DNA from 2 places in the Thermoanaerobacter ethanolicus JW 200 genome. Region 1 is predicted to be linked to the other one. Evidence: riboswitches for the same ligand, from Rfam matches in the RefSeq annotation. Region 1 holds a riboswitch; the other holds the start of a gene.

What was found. A riboswitch is a leader RNA that binds a small molecule or an ion and turns the genes downstream of it on or off. The one in region 1 is predicted to bind S-adenosylmethionine.
Region 2: linked by a shared signal. The riboswitch ahead of metK (methionine adenosyltransferase) and the one ahead of EB239_RS10085 (methionine ABC transporter ATP-binding protein) in region 1 are both predicted to bind S-adenosylmethionine.

Annotation. Positions count from the first base shown of each region.
Region 1 covers NZ_CP033580.1:1,993,678-2,001,409, reverse strand. The annotation lists gene EB239_RS10095 (IS110 family RNA-guided transposase) at 1-182, shown strand, start outside; gene EB239_RS10090 (methionine ABC transporter permease) at 341-994, opposite strand; gene EB239_RS10085 (methionine ABC transporter ATP-binding protein) at 987-2,021, opposite strand; SAM riboswitch class I at 2,092-2,214, opposite strand; gene EB239_RS10080 (GNAT family N-acetyltransferase) at 2,499-3,068, shown strand; gene thpR (RNA 2',3'-cyclic phosphodiesterase) at 3,084-3,632, shown strand; gene EB239_RS10070 (Rqc2 family fibronectin-binding protein) at 3,657-5,369, opposite strand; partial or broken gene EB239_RS10065 (IS607 family transposase) at 5,611-6,205, shown strand; gene EB239_RS10060 (IS200/IS605 family accessory protein TnpB-related protein) at 6,186-7,622, shown strand.
Region 2 covers NZ_CP033580.1:1,016,325-1,024,056, forward strand. The annotation lists gene EB239_RS05005 (hypothetical protein) at 1-133, shown strand, start outside; gene EB239_RS05010 (phosphodiester glycosidase family protein) at 176-2,539, opposite strand; tRNA gene EB239_RS05015 (tRNA-Pro) at 2,880-2,955, shown strand; tRNA gene EB239_RS05020 (tRNA-Val) at 2,960-3,035, shown strand; gene EB239_RS05025 (transposase) at 3,255-4,532, opposite strand; tRNA gene EB239_RS05030 (tRNA-Tyr) at 4,712-4,797, shown strand; gene EB239_RS05035 (rubrerythrin family protein) at 4,935-5,438, shown strand; SAM riboswitch class I at 5,552-5,656, shown strand; gene metK (methionine adenosyltransferase) at 5,715-6,902, shown strand; gene recD2 (SF1B family DNA helicase RecD2) at 7,102-7,732, shown strand, end outside.

The sequences.
Region 1 (7,732 bases):
GGAAGTATTTACCTGAGTTCTCACAATACTATGCCCGCAAATTTAAAGAAAGCAAAACTCACAAGCATAAACGTGCTCTTGTATTGACTGCACGTAAAACTGTAAGGTTAGTCTTCGCTCTGCTGCGCGAAGAAAAACTTTATAAATCCCCAATAATGAAAGGAGATGATTGTATAAGTTAACATATTATCCCATAACCATATTTTACATTAATTTCCATCAGCTTATTGCGTGATGGTTAGCTTTGCTATGCCCTTTTTTAGGTTATTTTATTAAATTTTTTTTTGAATTTTTTTTATCACCCTCTTGACATATTACCGAAATACTTTTTAAATATAATTTACCGGTTCCTTGACAGATGTTTTACTAATATATCTCCTAGAAATTGAATTAGTTGTACCATAGCTACCAAAATTGCTACGGTATAAAGCATAATGTCGAGCATAAATCGCTGATATCCATATCTTACTGCTAAATCTCCTAGCCCACCACCTCCTATAACACCTGCCATTGCAGAATATCCTACTAAATTTATAGTAGTTATAGTAACCCCTGCTGCTATGGAAGGTAGAGCCTCAGGGATTAACACCTTAGTTATAATTTGAAAAGGCGAAGCTCCCATAGACTGGGCTGCTTCAATGACACCGCGGTCTACCTCTCTCAATGCTGTTTCGGTAAGCCTTCCCATAAAAGGGATAGCTGCTACAGAAAGTGGAACAATAGCAGCAGTGGTTCCTATAGCTTTTCCTACAAGCAACCGGGTGAAAGGTATAAGTACAATTAAAAGTATTACAAAGGGTACAGAACGGAAAATATTTACAATAGTACCTAGTATTTTGTTTAAAGGTTCGTTATGCAGTATCTGATCTTTGTCAGTTACCATTAACAGCACACCAAGTGGTACACCAAAAATTGTTGCTATGAGCGTTGATACCACTACCATGTATATAGTTTGCCACGTTCCGACCAGCAATAAGTTTATAGTTTCAGACATTTTCAATCACCTCCACGTCGAGTCCCAAATCTTTTAGATATTTTAAAGCAGCGTCTGTTTCACCGTTTTTGCCTCTTAGCTCAACTATAAGAGTACCGTAGGGCATACCCTGGATGTGGTCAATGTTTCCATAGAGAATATTGGTGTCAACATCAAATTTTCTTATAATGCTTGATATGACAGGTTCTGTTGTAATTTCGCCGAAAAAGGCAATTTTAATAATTTTGCCTTCCAAGTGTTCGTGGGACAAGTTTTCAATCCTATCTTTTAATTCCTTAGGTATTTCTGATAAAGTTACAGATTTTAAAAAATTTCGTGCGGTTTCTGTTTGAGGTTTTTTAAATACTTCAATAAGAGGTCCCTGTTCTACCACACGACTTTTTTCAATAACTGCTACTTTATTGCAAATTTGTTTAATGACATTCATTTCATGAGTTATGAGAACTATGGTGATTCCCAGCTCCCTATTTATATCTTTTAAAAGATTTAAAATAGAAAGAGTTGTTTCTGGATCCAGCGCTGAAGTAGGTTCGTCACAAAGAAGAACTTTCGGATCATTAGCCAGGGCTCGTGCTATGCCTACCCGCTGTTTTTGACCGCCTGAAAGCTGAGAAGGATAGTTGTCGGCCTTGTCGGAAAGCCCCACGAGCTCTAAAAGATTTTCTACTTTTTTATCGATTGTCCTTTTGTCCAGCCCGGCAATCTCCAAAGGAAAAGCCACATTGCCTCTGACAGTTCTGGATGATAACAGATTAAAATGCTGGAATATCATGCCTATTTTTTTTCGCATTTCTTTTAATTCAGAGGGAGAAAGCCGAGTCATTTCAACACCATCTATCTCAATTGAACCGGAAGTTGGCTTTTCGAGCATATTTATGCAGCGCAGGAGAGTACTCTTTCCAGCACCGCTCAGACCTATAATTCCAAAAATATCGCCTTTTTCTATGTTGAGGTTGACGTCTTCCAAAGCCCTAACATTTCCTGAAGCTGAATGATAAACTTTTGTAAGATTTCTAATATAGATCAAAGAAAAGCCTCCTTTCCCAAAATAAAAATAAAAAATCCTCTTCTGACAGTACGAAGAGGTTTTTTAAATCCTCTTATCTGCCAGAACTCAACGTTCTGCAGGAATTAGCACCGTGCAGCCGCATGTTTAAAACTTTCGGCCACCGGTTGCCGGGTTTCATCGGGCCAGTCCCTCCACCTGCTCTCGATAAGAGTTTTTATTTTATTATTCACTTCAGCAATTTAATTAGATAATAACATCAACATAAACTTTTGTCAATAGGTTAAAAAGCAATTTGTCAATAGCCAGCGAAAATGTCATTGTTATCGCAATAATTAATCCAAAAGTGTCTACAATAATATACTAACACCAGTTATGCAAGCCTATGAAATGTTAAATAAACTTAGTGAAAAGCACACTGAACTTTTTAAAAAGGATCACTTTTCTTCTGATTTTTGTGCTATAATAAATTAAAAATTTCTTTGGAGGGTTTTGGTCATGTTAAAAAGTAATAGAATTGAACTTGTTCCATTTGAGAGCAAATATTTTGAAAAATTTGTAGAGTTTCGGAATAGTGATGATAGTAGAAATTTAACGATGCCGGGTATACCATATCCTGTTACAGTAGAAACTGTTGCAGAAAGGTGGAAAACAAAAAAAGATCCAAAAGAAAATGGAGAATTCGCTATAATACTTAGGAGCACAGGTGAATATATAGGAAATGTTTCATATAATAATGTCGACTGGAAAAATAGAAACTGTGAGATTGCAATAATGATTGGGGAAGAAAAACACAGAAATAAAGGCTATGGTACGGAAGCTTTAAATTTACTACTGGATTTTATTTTTAATGAATTAAATTTACATCGAGTAGAGTTAAGGGTTTATGATTTTAATGAAAGGGCAATAAAGAGTTATGAAAAATGTGGTTTTAAAAAAGAAGGGCTATTGAGAGAAGTAGTATATAAGCACGGTAAGTACATAAATGAATATGTAATGGGAATTTTAAAAGAGGAGTTTATTAATAGAAACAATTATTACCAGGAAAATAATAACAATAATAAGTGAACAAGGAGGATAATTATGAGAGCTTTTATTGGAATTGATATAGGCGAAAAAGCTATAGAGCAGATAGTGAGATTTCAGGAAACATTGAAAAATTATACTGTAAAAGGGAGATGGACTTATAAAGATAATTTCCACATCACATTAAAATTCTTAGGAGAAATAGAAGTAGAGGCTATTTCTAAAATAGAAGAAGCGGCAAAAGTTGCAGTAAAAGGCATCAGCCCTTTTTACATACGACTTTCAGAAGTAGGATTTTTTAAAGGTGATAAGGAGATGAGAGTTTTGTGGATAGGAACAGAAGAAAGTGAATTTCTAAATAAATTGCATCACAATATAGATAAAGAATTATATAAAATAGGATTTGCAAAAGATGAAAGAAAATTTACTTCCCACATTACTATTGCCAGAGACATACGTTTAAGCATTGACATAGAAGAAGTAAATAATCTTTTTGAAAAACAAGAGAAAGAGGCTATTTTAGTAGATACAATTTTTTTGTATGAGAGCGTTATACAAGAAAATAGAAGAAAATATATTCCTATATTTAGTGTGCCTTTAAAATAAGAAGTAAGATGCCTAAAAAGCATCTTACTCTGGATTTACATAAAGGGTCTTTTGGTTTGTATATATTACAAAACCTGGTTTTGCGCCAGAAGGTTTTTTTACGTATTTTTTTAAGGTATAATCAACAGGTACATTTGAAGAATTTTTCGCTTTGCTATATTTGGCGGCTAATTTTGCAGCTTCAATAAGAGTTGTTTCAGGCACAGATTTGTTATTTGTCTTTATTATGACGTGGGACCCTGGTATGTCTTTTGTGTGAAGCCATATATCGTTAGGATTTGCGAATTTTAACGTTAGATAATCGTTTTGAGTGTTGTTTTTCCCTATATATATGTCGAAACCGTCTGAAGATACTACATGCAATGGTTGAGAAAGAGTTTGCCGTGATATTTTTTTCTTTTGCTGCTTATGTATATACCCTTGTTCAGACAGTTCATTTTTTATTTCCTCTATTTCTGATGGTAATGTACAATTTTCCAAGTTCACTAGTTGACCTTCTAAATAAGTTATTTCCTCAAGAGTATCGGATATTTGTTTTTCTATTATTTTATTGGCATTTTTTAACTTGCTGTATTTTTTAAAGTATCTTTGGGCATTTTCTGAAGGGGAATATTTTTTGTCAATGGGTATTTCAATTTCTTCGCCAGTGTAATAGTTCATGGTTTTGAAGCTTTCCATTCCTTTTTTTAGAAGGTGCATATTTGCTGTTATAAGTTCGCCGTAAAGTCTAAAAGTGTCAGCATTTTTTGCTTCGTTTAATTCTTGTTGAAGTTTATCTAATTTGTTATAAAGTTTTTCTAAATTGTTGTTGATGATTTTTCTTAAATCCGAGGACCTTGCTTGCAAATTTACTATATTTGCTTTTTCACTGAAAAATTTACAAGCAGCTTGGTTCACTGTAGGGAAAAAAGTTTTTGTAATATATTGAGATAAATCAATACAAGAAAAGTCAATTACTTCATTTTCCTGAAAAGCAATGCAAGGTTTTAAATTTAAGCTTAAAACATCTTCATATATTTTTTTTATGTTTTGATATAGATTTTCAATTTGCTCATCTTCTATTGATTCTACAAATCTGTCAGATACATTACATCTAAAAGCAACTTCTCTTGCTAAAGTGGGGCTAAATCCTTGTAGAATATCTATTAAGGCTTTTTCAATTTTTTTTGATTTGTAGTTGTTAACAGCTTCTTTAAAAGAAGGTAACGAAAGATTATTTATATTTAACTTTTCTTGCAGTGGTGGGCAGACATATTGCCTCCCAGGTAGTACTTCTCTTACTTTACTCATATCGGAATATACTCTTTTTATGCTATCTATTATCGTTTGAGTAGCTTTGTCAATTAATATGATATTGCTGTGTTTTCCCATTATTTCAATAATTAGAGTTTTAATTGTTTGATTTTCTAATTCATCTTTTGTTTCTATATCGATTTTTACTATTCTGTCAAATTCTACTTGTTTTATATCTATTATCCTGCCGCTTTGAAGAAATTTTCTCAAAAGCATGCAAAACATTGGAGGCTCAGCAGGATTTTCTTTATTTTCTTCTGTAAGATATATTCTTGGATAATTTGCATTAGCAGACAATAGCAGTTTATAGTTTTTACCTTTATTTCGTATTATAAAGATTAATTCTTCTTTTACAGGTTGATATATTTTATCAATTCTTCCACCAATAATTTCTTCTTTTAATTCTTTTGTTATTGCATGTAAAGTTATACCGTCCAAAGCCATAGTTATAACCTCCAGATTTTATTGTATATAAAAAGTATACCATGAAATCGAAGGGTTTAATAGTGAAAAATTGATTGTGTTGATTTTAGTTGTAACATTTGTTACAATAAAACAAGATGTAAAAATAGGAATTAAAGTTTAATTGCCATAAGTAGAAAATTGAAAAGCAAGAGAAAGAAAGATAGAGGAGGTCAAAACAGTTGAAATTAATAGTAAAAAATGATGTAATTTCAATTAGGTGATGACAAATGTTATTAACTATAAAAAAGTTAAAGAGCTATATGATATAAGCAGAATTACATTAATAAACTGGGAAAAAGAAGGATTAATAACCCCAGTTAGAACACCAAAAGGAAGAAGAAGGTACAAAAAAGAAGATATAGAGAAGTTATTAGGCATGCTGGAAGAAAAACCAAAACCCAAAGTAGTTTTGTATGCAAGAGTGTCCACAAAGAAACAAGAAGAATATCTTAAGAATCAAATTAGAAGGCTTGAAGAGTATGCTAATTCTCAAGGATGGCAGTATGAAGTTATATCCGAAATAGCAAGTGGAGTAAATGAAAACAGGAGAGGATTGTTAAAGCTTTTGAACAAGATAAAAAGAGGAGAGGTTGAAAAAGTTGTAATAGAATATCCTGATAGACTTGCAAGATTTGGCTTTGAATATCTCAAATTTTTCATGGAAAGCTTTGGGGTAGAACTAACAATTTTAAATGATAAAGAAAATGAAGAATACGCAAATAAAGAGTTGGCAGAAGACTTAATAGCAATAGTCCTCATTTGCAGCAAGAATTTATGGACAAAGGAGCAAAGAGCATGATAGTAATACAGGCTAAACTCATTTTTTTAAATCAACAAGACAAACAAATAGTATTAGACTTAATGAGAAGATGGTCGTCCTGCATGAGATTTGCATACAAAAGGCTTCTAGAAGGTTATGATAGAAAAACATTAAAAAGGGACCTTCCGAAAACTTTCAATTTAAACTCAAGGTATGTAGATGATGCAATAATGAAAGCAAGAAGCACATTAGAATCTGCTAGAGAATTAGGCGAAAATCCAAAGAAAGTCATTTTTGGAGGAAGAGACTTGTTTGGAAAACTTCAAAAGCGCCATATAAATGGGGAAGAATATCAAAAGCTAAAAACAAAGTGGCAAGAAAGAAGAAAAGGGAATCTCTATTCAAGAGGAGATAAAAGCAAAAAAGGAAATCTCAACACAAGAATAGAAATAAAAGAAAATGGCACTTTCTTAAGGATAAATGTAGGGGAAAGAAAATACTTATACGCCAGAATAGAAGCAGGCTACAAAAAGAATAAGAGCAGAGGAGAACTTCTACAGGAAATTGCCCAATCAAACATACCCTACTCTGTAGAATTAAAACTTAAAAACGGCAGTATATACGCCTATTTTGCTATTGAAGAAGAATATCCAAAAATAAAAATAACAAAAGGAAAAGGAGTCATAGGAATAGATTTAAATGCATATCCAGACAACATATCATGGGCAGAGACAGATGAAAAAGGTAATCTAATAAGCTATGGCAGTATACCAATGCCAGAGCTTGCAAGTGGCAGTAAGGACAAAAGAGAATATTTCAGATGGCAATATGCTCATGAGATAGTAAAAATAGCAAAAGAGAAAGGAAAAGCAATAATAATTGAAGAATTAGAAATAAAAGAAAAAGGTAAAAGAGGAGATTTTTCAGGGAGAAAATCAAGAAGGATAAGACATAACTTTAGCTACAAATCACTTCTTTCAAAAATAAAAACACTAGCAAAAAGAGAAGGGATAGAAGTAATAGAGGTAGACCCTTCTTACACATCAATAATAGGAATGTTAAAATATGCACCGCAATACATGATAACGAAAGATATAGCAGCAGCCTATGTAATAGCAAGAAGAGGGTTGGGACTGCAAGAAAAGATACCAGATAATTATATAAAGTTTCTCAACGCATTGACTGTAGATGAATTAGAAGAATTAAAAGAGCATGTAAAGAAAACAGTTAGAAACAAGCATTTAAAGAAAAAACATTTAAGAGAAATAAACAAAGTAATAAAATTTATACAAAGCCTTGAGAGTGAGTCAGGAAAGGTACTAAAACCTCTGGATGGAACAAGTTTTAGTACCTATAATTTCTGGCAAGTTCTCAAGGTAGCGGTGGTAACGCCACTCTCCCCTGAGAAAGTGCCAAGAGACTTCTCTACCCTGAAGGAATTACTAATTCAGGGCAAGTGGAGAGACCCGTAAGGGCGCGAGTTCCTGCTTCTTGGGGCAGGGGCTATGGTTTTCCCAAATACCGCCTGCTGGGGCAGGGAAAGTCTGAAGGGCGGACTATAAATACCCCAGCTATCTGAACT
Region 2 (7,732 bases), 980 kb from region 1:
TATGAAAATGGCTCAGAAGGGTTTGACACAGAAGGATAATGACAAAATAATGGAAATATTAAAAAATAAGCTTTCCTCTGAAGATGTTCAGTACCTTGTAGAAATAGCAAATGAATATTTTGCAAAAAAATAAACCCCTCCTTAAAATTAGAAGGGGTTTTAAATTTCGCTAAATTTATTTATTTATAAGATTTTTAAACTGATAGTTTACTTCTTTGCCGTTTACCATTACAGAAATGAAGCCAAAGTCATTGTATATGTCATTTGTATTGCCTTCTACGTCTGTACCATAAGTTGTGATGTATCTTATTTCATCATTTAAAGTAGTGTAAAACTTGCTTTTGCTGTTATATATAATCCACACATTTTTACCTGTATTTTTGTTAAATTCTTTTAGAGTTTCTTCAAATAAAGCAGCTTCTTTTACGTCTTTAAAACCATCACTTCCCCATACTGGTTTAGGAAGTATGACAAAAAGGTTATCTCCTTTTACGTTGCTGAGCTGTTCTTTAAACCAAGTCCATTGGTTTTTATCAGGACTTAAAAGACTTCCACTGCGATTGTTAAGTACAATAAATGTTGAATTGTTATAATTATATACCTCATACTTCTCATTGGTGGTAATGTATTTAACCTTCAAATTATTTAAAACTTTTTCATCTACATCTCCTAAAAATATAGCCAGTGGGTATTCTTTGTTTGCAATATCAGCCGCTTTTAAAGATATTTGCAACTTCAAAAGGGTATTGTATTTTGTATCACCAAATACCATAAATTTAAAAGAATTAGAAGTATTTTTCACAGGCACTTCTTTGTTAGCTGGGTCTATTTGTGTAAACTCTGTAACTTTAGGAAGTACTGACGTGTCAAATTCTGAACCTTGCCCTACTTTAACGGGTAAAATGGCTTTTTCTCCCAGTATATTTGCGACAAGTGCACCACTCGCATCGAAATTAGAGGATATAAATACTCCCTTACTATCTATATTGCCAATGTTGTTATAAACATCCCAAGTGATATCTTGCGGTTCTATTAAAGCTCTGTAGCCTTTTATGTTCTTTGCAGTGACTGTTATGGGTACTGCTTTGTTTTTATCAACGACTATATTAGCTGGATTAAATCGTATGTCTACAGGTTTGTCAAGTGAAGTTATCTTGATAGTCCCAATAGCATTTCCTACTCTTGCAGTTATAACACCTTCTCCTACGCTTGTTGGCATAAAAGCATTACCACTAAATACTCCAGTAATTCCCCTTACTGAAAACAAAACTTCTTCAGGATTAATTATGACAGGATTGTAATTTTCATCGTATCCTTTAACTGTAATTGTCCTGTGAAGTCCTTTAAACACGTTAGTATCTGATACTTCTAATTTTAAAGCGTATAGATTTCCCTTAGGAGCTGTGTTAAATATTCCTATTCCATTTGCTACTTTTCTTTCATAGCCTTCAGGAGCATAATTTGCAAGTTTAGCGTCAGTATCCCCTATTGGTCTTATTGCCATTTGTGTTGACCCGCCACCGTCTAAGTTTAAAGCATCATATGCACCTAAGGATATCATTAAATTTGCCATTTCTGTTTGTGTCATTCCACGGCTTGAAGTACCGTCAACAGTGGCGATGATCAAATATTTTTTGTCCTGAGTATAGCCTATTGCTGTTCGTGCTGTGTAGCCTTTTATTTCATGAGTGAAAGGCGCAATTTTTCCGTCTTTTACAAGGATTGTGCCGCCACTTACAGCCATTTTGAGATTTTGAAAGGGAGGATTTGTATTTATGTCTTTTTGTATTATATCTCCTGGCTTTAAAGTGAGTAAATTTTCACCTACATAACCTGCACCAGCCAACACATATCCGCCTTGTGGTATTTCGACAGAAGGCTGTCCTTGACGCACTTCTAATACTCTGTCATTTTCATCTACAACGACTTCTACCAATTGAGGTACATTTTCATTTGCTCCCGGAGATGTTGTAAACCAATCCCTTGTGTACATTACTAAATACTCAAAAGTATTGCTTATTTTATTTGTTGCGGCAAGAGGAAGTTTCGTGCCGTTTGGAAGAGTAACGGACATACTTTTTGACCAATATTCTATAGAGGGAACTCCATTTGCGTCAATGGAGAAAGTGGCCAGTTTACTCTCATTTGAAGGGTCTGTTATTAACTTTCCATCTTTTACTGTTGCTCCTATTACGAATCCTGTTTTTGTATCGAAGAAATCGCCGTTCACAGCAGCCACAGCACCATAAGAATTTGCCATTTCACGCACTGGCATTCTATCTTTTATGCCAGTAGGATTGAAAATTACTGATACATCAGTATATTTATCAGTTAAGTCCACTTTTAACACGTTAATGTTTATCCATCCTTCAGTCGTAAAATAGGTTATATTTTTATGTACTACTCCTTTACTTAAATTTTGTGCAAATTCTTTTGCCTCAAGGATTGTATATGTATCGGCCTTTACATTTTGCATTGGAAAAGCTAAAAATAGTAGAAGAGAGCTGATGCATAAAGATAAGATTTTTTTAATTCTCAATTATATCCCTCCAGTTGGTTTTTATTGTGTTTTTACAGGTTAATTGTACCATTGCATTATTACAGGTGTATTACAAAAACATAAATATTTGGTTAATATATTATTATTTGCTGAGTAGATAAAGTTAAAACATTAAGCTTATCCTAAGGATAGAGTTAGTTTGAAGAAAAAATTCAAAAAATTCTTTGCTTCTATTTTAAATCAATTGATTTAAAATATGACGTATTCTTAAAAAATTTAAAGATTACAAGCGATAAATCAATAAAACGGCCATTTTTAAGCTTCTATGCCTATTGTGAAATTTCATTTTTTCTATTATAATTTATTTCGTCACTGATGTCGGGATGTGGCGCAGTTGGTAGCGCACGTGCTTTGGGAGCATGGGGTCGGGGGTTCAAGTCCCTCCATCCCGACCATTGTGGTCGTATAGCTCAGCTGGGAGAGCACCTGCCTTACAAGCAGGGGGTCATAGGTTCGAGTCCTATTGCGACCACCATTTTCAAAAATTAAATAGGGATGTGCAAAATTAATTAAAATAATCACGAACAAAAACCAAAATATGTATGACATACAATATATAGTAATCAACACTGACAATCAAACATAAAGGAAGTGGTAAGGGAAAAGAAAAGACAAAAAGAGGAGCTAAAAAAGGGCATAAATATCCTGTAGAAGTCAAATGTTAAAAAATGGCATGAAATAGATTCAATAAAAATTAGGCCGATTGCATCAAAGCAACAAGAGATCTAAACTCATCATATTTGCCCAATTTAATAGCTACAATAGCGACAGTAAGCAAAGTAATATGGCCAAAAGTATTAAGGTTGCTCACAGAATTAATATTTCTAACATAAGCCTTTTCAAAATCCAGAGCTTTAAAGCGGGAATTATATCTTTCTGATTCAATTCTCAATTTGTAGACGGCCTTAAAATATAGGGAGTCTCTATTAATAGAGGACCTATAATCAGAAGATATAATAGCATACTTAGTACAGCCTCTATGCTTTTTGCCATTAAAATATTTAGGATGATTTATAGGGCAGGCAGAATCATCCTTAGAATTACAGAACTTGCAAACAAATTTTTGCTTAATAAAACCATCAAAATATTGCTTGCCATCTTTAAGCATTTTAATACCCGCTTCACAGACCATATAACCATCATCAGTCAGAGGGGGATTTTTAGAATTACGCTTGTTAAGAGGAATAAAGCAATGACCGTGGAGAATATTTCTAACATAATTATAAAGTTTCTTAACATCATAGCCTTTATCAGCAATAAAATTAACATACTTAAGGTTAAACCACTTATTAGTCTTCTCAAGCAAAGATAAAGCGGCTTCAAAATCAGGGGCATCAGCGGGGGTAGTAGTTTCAGCGATGGGTAAACCAGAGATAGCATCAACAATAATGTGATTTTTATAGCCCCAATAAAACTTATAGCGTTTATTAGAAGAATCGTTAGAAGCAGAATAAACGCCTAATTTACAATCCTTATCTGACTTAGGCTGATTATCTTTAGAGAATTTATTTTTAGAAAAAGACTTAGGGTTATTTAACTTAGTGTTAGCTTTAATAGGGGTAGAATCCATGGAAATAAACTCACCGGAGATAATACCCATATTTTTGAGGATATTGACCTGATTTTGAAAAATAGAGGTCAAATAATCATGAGAGAAGTCATTAATAAAACGGCGAAAAGTCCAATAAGAAGGAAGAGGTTTAGAAATGTCGAAGCCACAAAGATGAGCAATGATAAGATTATTGCGGAGATAATCTAAAAGGTCAGAAATTGTGCCGAATCTTTCAGCTTTCATGACAATAAAAGCTCTAAAAAGTGCATGATGAGAATAACCCTTACGGCCAGGATTAGAGGAAGGGAATTCAGGTATTGAAGACAGGTCAAGATTTTCAAACATAGAAGAATAGAAATCAATTTTAGACTGAGAGGTAAAGAGTTCAGGTATATTTAAAAGCAATTGAAGCTGGTACATGTAGGATTTCCTCCTTCTTAAAAAATTTTTTATAGTGTATATATAATAATTCGACAAATGGGAGGGGAAATCCTACATAAAAGATAAAAAATTCAAGAGTGATAGGAAAAAAGTATGTCTGTAGAATGGCTTAAATTAAGGCTTCTGAATTTTGCACAAGTCTAAAAATTAAATATTGTGGAGGGATACCCAAGTGGCCAAAGGGGGCAGACTGTAAATCTGTTGGCTGTCGCCTTCGATGGTTCGAATCCATCTCCCTCCACCATTGAAAAAAAGACCGTGAGGTCTTTTTTTATTTTTCTCCTTCAAATATCTTGACATGGTAAAAAAGTGTAGTATAATATTATTTGAAAGAGAAAATAATTATTTATTAATAAAAATTTGATTAAGGAGGAATCTTTTATGAGAGAAATGACGAGACACAATCTTAGTGAAGCCTATGCAGGAGAGAGCCAAGCTCACATGAGATATCAAATTTTTGCTGATGTAGCTGAAAAAGAAGGCAAACCTAATATTGCAAGACTTTTCAGGGCTATTTCCTATGCTGAATTGGTACATGCCACAAATCATTATAAAACTCTTGGAGAAGTTGGAAATACAGTAGAAAATCTTGAAAAAGCTATAGAAGGGGAAACCTTTGAAGTAGAAGAGATGTATCCTGCTTATAATGCTGTTGCAGAACTTCAAGAGGAATCTGGAGCTAAAAAAAGCATACATTATGCTATTGAGGCTGAAAAAATACATGCAAAATTGTACACTGAAGCAAAAGAAGCAGCATTAAAAGGAGAAGATATAAAGATATCAAAAGTTTACATATGTCCTGTTTGCGGATATACCTCTGTTGATGTATTGCCAGAAAAATGTCCTGTATGTGGAGTTCCTGGAGAAAAATTTGTAGCATTTTAAATATAATTTTTTAAAGAAAAGAGCATGTTTTGGCATGCTCTTTTTTGATGCAAAAATATTTGACATAGTAGATAAAGTGTGCTATAGTAAACATCAGAAAATTTAATAACATGCTCTTATCAAGAGAGGTGGAGGGAAAGAGCCCGATGAAACCCAGCAACCTGTCCTATAGGACAAGGTGCTAATTCTCTCAGAAGCATGCTTCTGAAAGATGAGGGTATGGGCCTCTTCTTTTGGAAGGGGTTTTATTTTGTTTTTAAGGAGGAATAGAAAAAAATGCGTAGACTGTTTACATCTGAATCAGTCACAGAGGGGCATCCTGATAAAATTTGTGATCAGATTTCTGACGCAATATTAGATGAAATTTTGAAAAAAGATCCCTATGCCAGAGTTGCTTGTGAGACTGCTGTAACTACCGGTTTGGTTTTAGTAATGGGAGAAATTACTACTCAGTGCTATGTAGATATTCCAAAAGTTGTAAGGAAAGTAGTAGAAGAGATTGGCTATACTAGAGCAAAATTCGGTTTTGATGCTGATACTTGTGCGGTTATCACTTCTATTGATGAGCAATCACCGGATATTGCCCTCGGTGTGGACAAGGCATTAGAAGCTAAAAGAGGAGAACTTTCAGATTCGGAAATTGAGGCTATTGGCGCTGGAGACCAGGGTTTAATGTTTGGTTTTGCTTGCGATGAAACAGAAGAATTAATGCCTATGCCTATAATGCTAGCTCACAAGCTTGCAAGAAGACTTGCGGAAGTTAGAAAGAACGGGACATTAAGCTATTTAAGACCAGATGGTAAAACACAAGTAACAGTAGAGTATGAAGATGATAAGCCTGTGAGGGTAGATTCTGTTGTAGTATCAGCTCAACATGCACCTGAGATTGACCATGATACTATTGAAAGAGATATTATTGAACATGTAATAAAACCCATAATTCCCGAAAATATGATAGATGATAAGACTAAAATTTTTGTAAATCCCACAGGAAGGTTTGTAATTGGTGGACCTCAAGGTGATAGCGGACTTACAGGAAGAAAAATTATTGTAGACACATATGGCGGATATGCAAGGCACGGGGGCGGGGCTTTTTCAGGCAAAGACCCTACAAAAGTTGATAGATCCGCAAGTTATGCTGCAAGGTATGTAGCAAAGAATATTGTGGCAGCAGGACTTGCTAAGAAGTGTGAAGTGCAATTGGCTTATGCGATAGGTGTTGCTACCCCTCTTGAAATAGGTATTGATACTTTTGGCACAGGTAAAATATCAGATGAAAAGATTTCGGAAATTGTAAAACAAGTTTTTGATTTAAGACCTGCAGCTATAATTAGGGATTTAGATTTGAGAAGACCTATTTATAGACAAGTTGCAGCTTATGGCCACTTTGGAAGACACGACTTAGACCTCCCATGGGAGAAAACAGACAAAGTAGATATATTAAAAAAGTTGGCAGGAATATAAATTTGAAAGCCCGGGTAAACCCGGGCTTCTGGCATTTTTTATATATCTTTTTTAAATGCCATAGAATTTATGTTTTGTAAACGCTTCGCTACCTTAATTATACCACAAAAATTGAAAAAAAGAAATGAATTGGCTTTAATTTGCTTTAAATATAAGGTAAAATTAAATAAAGAAAAGAATTAAAACAGGAGAATCGGCTATGATTGACATAGAAGGTGTAGTTGAAGAAATAATTTTTAGAAATGAACAAAATGGTTATACAGTTTTAGAATTAAGTACCCAAGGTTTAGCAGTTACTGCTGTAGGTTATATGCCTTATGTAAACATTGGGGAAAGAATTAAAATTGAAGGTGAATGGGTAGAACATCCTGATTACGGAGAGCAAATTAGGGTTTTAAATTATGAAACCTTGGCTCCCACCACCTTAGAAGGAATAGAAAAGTTTTTATCTTCTGGCTTAATTCCTGGAATAGGTCCTGTTACAGCAAGAAAAATTGTAAAAAAGTTTGGCGTTGATTCTTTGAATATAATTGAAACTGCACCAGAAAGATTAAAAGAAATAAAAGGTCTAAGCGATGAGAAGATAAAAAGAATTTGTGAAGCTTATGAAATGCAAAAGGGCATAAAAGAAGTGATGGTGTTTTTGCAGGGGTACGGCATTTCTACTGCAATGGCTATAAAGATTTATAAAGAATACGGAAACAACGCGATTGAAATTATTAAGCAAAACCCTTACAGATTGGCTGACGATATATTTGGAATAGGATTTAAAACTGCAGACAAAATAGCAGAGAACCTAGGAGTTGACCCTCATTCTCTATATCGCATAT